DNA from 2 places in the Paraburkholderia sp. HC6.4b genome. Region 2 is predicted to be linked to the other one. Evidence: riboswitches for the same ligand, from Rfam matches in the RefSeq annotation. Region 2 holds a riboswitch; the other holds the start of a gene.
The links. Region 2 has a riboswitch for cobalamin ahead of cobA (uroporphyrinogen-III C-methyltransferase). Riboswitches for the same ligand answer to the same signal wherever they lie in the genome.
Positions count from the first base shown of each region.

Region 1: another riboswitch for cobalamin. It lies ahead of HDG34_RS10155 (TonB-dependent receptor domain-containing protein); the one in region 2 lies ahead of cobA (uroporphyrinogen-III C-methyltransferase).

Region 1 is NZ_JACHDC010000005.1:328,452-331,514, forward strand. It holds gene HDG34_RS10155 (TonB-dependent receptor domain-containing protein) at 1-1,383, opposite strand, end outside; cobalamin riboswitch at 1,474-1,739, opposite strand; gene HDG34_RS10160 (ATPase) at 1,960-2,319, shown strand; gene HDG34_RS10165 (cell division protein ZapA) at 2,316-2,630, shown strand; RNA gene ssrS (6S RNA) at 2,697-2,878, shown strand; gene HDG34_RS10175 (EVE domain-containing protein) at 3,020-3,063, shown strand, end outside.
Region 2 is NZ_JACHDC010000039.1:7,499-10,561, reverse strand. It holds gene cobO (cob(I)yrinic acid a,c-diamide adenosyltransferase) at 1-171, opposite strand, end outside; gene cobA (uroporphyrinogen-III C-methyltransferase) at 168-1,418, opposite strand; cobalamin riboswitch at 1,613-1,873, opposite strand; cobalamin riboswitch at 1,954-2,232, shown strand; gene cobW (cobalamin biosynthesis protein CobW) at 2,434-3,063, shown strand, end outside.

The DNA.
Region 1 (3,063 bases), on a different contig from region 2:
GATCGGATAGTACAGATCGTCGAAGCTCGGCGCGCGGAACGCATCCGAATAGCTTGCGGTTACCTTCCAGCGCGACGTGATGTCGAATCCGTAGCCGAGATAGTAACTGTTCGCTCCACCGAAATCGGAGTACTGGTCGCGTCGCACGTTGGCCTGAATCTGGTTGCGGCCGAAGCGCGCGCTGTAGCCCGCGAAGACCGAATCGACGTGACGGTCGGGCGCGGCGAACGTGTCGGAGTCGAGCGTCTGGTCGAGATGCTCGTAGCCGAATTGCAGCTTCTGGTGCGCGGCGAGCGCGAAATCGTTCTGCCACGTGTACTGGCGATTGTCGGTATCGAAGCGGCCGTTGTAGATGCCATTGGTGTTCGACACGCTGCGGTCGTCGCCCTCGGCGAGCGTGACGTGGGTGGTCCACCAGTCGGTCAGCTTGCCGTTCGCGAATACCGACACCTGACGCACCTTGCTATAGAGATTGTTCAGATCGGTCGGCTCGCCGTACGCATTGTCGTAGCTGTTGTCGTTGTTCGACTGGAAGTAGCTGACGCCCGCGTCCCAGCTGTCGGTGAACTTGTGACGCAGCGACGCGCTGATGCTCTCGTTCAGATTGCCGTTTGCGTTCGGATTCGCGTTCGGCGCCTCGAGCGGATTGAGCGACGAAAAGCCGTCGTCCTTCGTGCGCGCGAGCGAAATATTGAAAGTCGTGCGGCCGTCCTGATCGAGCGCGCCGTTCACGCCGGCCGTTTGCGTCTGCGTGCGATAGCTGCCGTAGCCGACCGAAAAATTGAAACGCGGCGGATGATCGCCGCCGTCTTTCGTGAACACCTGCACGACGCCGCCGATCGCGCCCGAGCCATACAACGCCGACACGTTGCCGTTCACCACTTCGACGTGATCGACCTGATCGAGCGGAATCTGTGCGAGTTGAGCTGAGCCGAGACTCACCGAATCGACGCGCACGCCGTCGATCAGCAGCAGCGATTGCGTCGACGATGCGCCGCGCAGAAAGAGGCTCGTGGTCGACCCGGGGCCACCCGTGCGCGAGATCTGCGCGCCTGGCGCGAGTTGCAACAGGCCGGGCAGATCGGTCGCGGTCGTGTCGGCGATGTCCTGCTGATCGAACTGCGTAGTCTGCGGGATCGCATCGCGCAACGCTTGCGGTCCGCGTTGCGCGGTCACGACGATCGGCGACAGCACGTTGCCCGGCGCATCGGTGGAGGCGGCATTGGCAGCGATTGCAGCGTTTGCGGCGGTAGCATCCGTGGCGGACGATGAAGACGAATACGGCGTCGCAGACGCGGACGCGGGCTCGGCGCTTTGCGCATGCACGACGAGCGGCAGGCTCGCGAACGCGAGCAGCGTTGCGCGGGCGATGGGGGACAGCATGGGATGACATTCCTGTGGATAGCGTGCGCGGCCTGCTTCCCCGCAGGCCGACGCGTCACGAGGCGCCCCCTTGTTTAGCGTTTTCGCGGGGGGACGTCCCTCTTTTCTGGCCGGTATCCGGGCTACGACACATCGATCCCGCCTTCCCACGCGTGACGCGCAGTGGCACACTCGCACGTTGAACTTCCAACCTTGCGATCAGGACCGACCTGCATGAGCACATCACATGCGGTCGCTTACCGTTGCGGGGGCAGCGCAGGTTCGCGCATCCGGTTTTGGCACCGCGCGCGTCCTGCTTCCCGTTTAACTGCGCACGCCGAGAAGCGCGCGCGGGCACCAGAGTGCGGGAAGTTTACGAGCGGCCTCGCGGGGCGTCAAGAAAGGTCGACCGGAGCGCAATCGGTTCTGTTGAATGCAGGTTATTGTCCGATGGATTACCGGTTTTTTACCTTATGGTCGACGACACGACATGCAACGAACCTGCACGTAGCGATGCTGTTACGTCTCGAAACGAGACAATTGTCGGAACCTGTAATATTCCGCGCTAAAATGCGATGTCTTTAGAGGACGCAGCACATGCTCACCGAACTCGAATCACTCTCCCAGAACATCGGCAAGCTGATTGCGATCAGCCAGCGCCACAACGAAGCGCGGCTCGCGCTCGAAGAGCAGCTCGCGCAAACGCGTGCCGAAGTGCAAGCCACGCATGCGGAACTCGCGCAATTGCGCGAAGAGCGCGACGCACTGCAGGCGGAACGCGACGCGCTGTCCGCCAAGATCGACGACGCTCAGGTGCGCCTGAATGCGATTCTCGAAAAATTGCCGCGCGCACGCGCGAGCAGCGAACCGGATAACCAGCTCGATCTGCTCGAGTCCGCCCAGCCCGGACACGAGGAAGCGGAAAGCGACGTGAGCCGACACGGAGAAAGCGCATGACCACCAAGCAGATCGAAGTATCGATTCTCGAAGTACCCTATCGTCTCGCCTGCTCGCCGGAAACGGAAGGCGCGCTGCTCGAGGCGGTCGCGCGCGTCGACGCCGAGATGAAGAAAATCCGCAGCGGCAGCAACGTGCGCGGCACCGATCGCATCGCGGTGATGGCTGCGCTGTCGCTGGCATCGGAACTGCTTAAGCTGCAAAGCAGCGTGCGACACGGAGAAGCATTTCCCGCTGAAGAAATCCGGCGTACAATGCAGCAAATGAACGAACAGCTAGGTACTGTGATCGAGCAGTACAGCTTGCAGTAAGCAGTAGTGGGCCGGTTTCGAATCGGTCACGTGTTGAACGGTTTGGGTTGTAGCTTCATCGGTTTAGCTTCCCTGCCTGGTTCGCCAAGGTCATACATTCCTTGAACCAATGCCATGTGCACGGTTGCGGAAATTTGTAGCACGGGTGTGCGCGTCACTCAGTCTGATGTACCCGAAGTGTTGCTAACTGCGACCAATTCTGAACCCTCGGTTCAGGATGCCGGCCTAGCGGCTAAGGCGGGGACCTTATCTGGAACGGCATCGGACTTCGGTTCGATGCCGTTTTTCTTTGGTCGTCGTTTTTTCGTTTGAGCGCCTTTTTCAGGGGCTTTTCCGTACGCGCCTGCTGTTGTTGCGCTTCGTTCAATCTCACACGCTCACTCCGATTCATGCGCTACTGGCTGATGAAGTCCGAACCGGACGAAGCAAGCAT
Region 2 (3,063 bases):
GTGGCCGAGCACCCGCACGGCCATGCCGAACGCGGCCGTGCTCTTGCCCTTGCCGGTGCCGGTGTTGACGATCAGCAGGCCTTTTTCGACGGTCGCGCCGGCCTGCTTCTTTTCGTGGCCTTCGCGGCGGCGTTCGGTCATGCGTTGATGCGATTCCGGATCGGTTTTCATCGAGGGTCCTGGTTTTGAGAGGCGGGATAGGATGGGGGCGCGTCGCTAAGGGCAGCGTTGTTCGCCGCTGCGATCGCCACCGTGATGCCGGCGTGCGCGGTCTTGCGTACGATCAGACGCGCGTTTTGCGCGGTTGCGGTGGAGTCCGGCGCCGTTGCCGCCAGCAGCGCGCACGGCTCGCACACACCATCGACACCGAGCTGCGCGTGTGCCGCCGCCGACGGCGACGCGACCGGTACCGCGGCGATCTGCTCGCGGCTGAACAGTTGCAGCGGCAGCTGATGACGTGAGCAGAATTCGAGCAGACCGGCTTCGTTGGCTTTGGTGTCGATCGTCGCGATCGCGCGGATCTGCTCGAAGGCATTCGATCCGAGCGCTGCGCGGACGGCGGCTTCGATCTCAGCGGCTTCGCTGTGCAAGCGGCAACCGATGCCGACGCTCAGCGTTTTGATCGCGCGTCCGAGTCCGTGTCGTGTCGCGCTCGCTGCCAGTTCGTGAGCAACGCGGGCGTCGCGTTTGGCCGCATCACGCGCCAGCGCGAGCGACGCCACACCGCCGATCACGACGATCGCCGGCGAGCCGAGCCCCGCACGCGCCACCGCCTCGGCGAACTCGCGAAGCGGCGCGAGCACATGACGCTGCTCAGGCCGCGTCGCCGACTCGATCGCCGCGCACGGCGTGTCGGCGGACATGCCGGCCGCGAGCAATGCGCGGGCGATCTCGCCGAGCCGGCGCATGCCCATATAGATCACCAGCGTCATGCGCGTCGCGGCGAGCGCGGCCCAGTCCGGTTCGCCACTGCCGCCGGCGCCGTGGCCGGTGACGAACACGACGCCCTGCGCGAGATCACGATGCGTGACCGCGATACCGAGCGCCGCGGGCGCTGCGATGCCGGCCGTGATGCCGTTGATCACGTCGACTTCGATACCCGCGGCCTGTAGCGCCTGCAACTCTTCGCCGCCGCGGCCGAACACGAACGGATCGCCGCCCTTGAGCCGCGCGACGCTGCGCCCCGCGCGCAGATGCCCGAGCATTTGCGCGACGATGTCGGCTTGCGGCGTCGACGGATGGCCGCCGCGCTTGCCGACGTACACGACTTGCGCGTCGGTGCGCGCAAACTGCAGCACGTCGGGATTCACCAGATCGTCGACGAGCACGACATCGGCCTGCGCGAGCGCACGGGTGGCCTTCAGCGTGATCAGTTCGACGTCGCCGGGACCGGCGCCGATCAGCCAGGCGCGCGTCATCGCGGCGTGCATGGCGCGCGCCATGCGGTGATGGAAGAAGAGACGCGGCGTGCGACAGCGCGCGCGGCGGTGAATATAGAGGTCATGCGGAACTGCGAATCCGGGCACGCGCGATGCCGCGCTGCTACGCCTTCACATCCGTTCCCCGCGGATTCCGGCGGCCGGCGGCGCCACGTGATGCACGGATGCAATGCGGCACCGCCTCCGCGTCTGGCCGGTATCCGGGCTGGCGGCCTCATGCGCTTCGCCTTCCCGTCCCGGTTTGTGGATTCGCGGGACAGTGGCATCAAAAAACGCATGCGCGGCACGTCGGAATCGAAGGCGAATCGAATCGCGCGCCGCAGGTCGCTTACCGTTGCGGGGACAGCACAGGTTGAACGCGCGAGGCGCTGCCTGTTTCCCGTTTAACTGCACACGCGAGCGCATGTGCGGGCACCAAACGCGCGCATACGATAGCACATGGCGCCTTGCCGGATAAGCCTCGGCGGCGCTTTCCGGCTCGCTGCGTTGCTTGACTGCGCAAGGCCGCGGGCCTACACTCGCACGCACTTTGGGTGCTCGCATGCGCGCTCGTGCACATGCAGTTAAACGGGAAACAGGGAGCCACCTGCTCTGGAGCGGCTAACCTGTGCTGTCCCCGCAACGGTAAGCGAAAAGCGGTTCCGGCTTGATAGCCGGGCACCGCAGTGCCGGCTTCGATGTCCTCGCGCAAGCTCGCGTGGACATTTCACCACTGGACGAGAAACCACTCGGCCGGGAAGGGGAAGCGGCGCTTTCGCCAGCCCGGATACCGGCCCAACGAAGCAGAACGACCGCCGCGGGGATGCGGCGGCGCGTTCATGACCTCAGTTCCGCTTTCTGTATTTCCGTTGTCGCGGCCATGCCGTCGTTCGTCCCCGTGTCTGGTGATCGCTGGTACTGCTGCGCGTGCTTCATTCGCTCCATTCGCCAGCCGACGCGGACCCACGCGCGGACTTTCCGGCATACCGATCAACGCCAAGGGATGGACCTCACGATGCAAACTCAATTGCGCAAGATCCCCGTCACGATCGTCACGGGCTTTCTCGGCAGCGGCAAAACCACGCTGCTGCGGCACATTCTTCAGCATGCGGGCGGCAAGCGCATTGCGGTGATCGTCAACGAGTTCGGCGAGCTCGGCATCGACGGCGAAATCCTCAGGGGCTGCGGCATCGGTTGCGATGAAAACGGCGTCGAGACCGAAGGGCAATTGTATGAACTCGCGAACGGTTGTTTGTGCTGCACCGTGCAGGAAGAATTTTTCCCGGTGATGGAAAAGCTCGCGGAGCGCCGCGATGAACTCGATCACGTGCTGATCGAAACGTCGGGCCTGGCGTTGCCGAAGCCGCTCGTGCAGGCGTTCAACTGGCCGCAGATCCGCAATGGCTTCACGGTCGACGCGGTGGTGACGGTGGTGGACGGCCCGGCCGCCGCGAGCGGCCAGTTCGCCGATAACCCGCTCGCCGTCGATGCGCAACGCAAGGCCGATCCGAATCTCGATCACGAGTCGCCGCTGCACGAGCTGTTCGAAGACCAGTTGTCGGCGGCCGATCTGGTGATTCTGAACAAGACCGATCTGATCGACGACGCGCGGCAGCACGAGGTCGAAGCCGCGATCCGCGCGGAG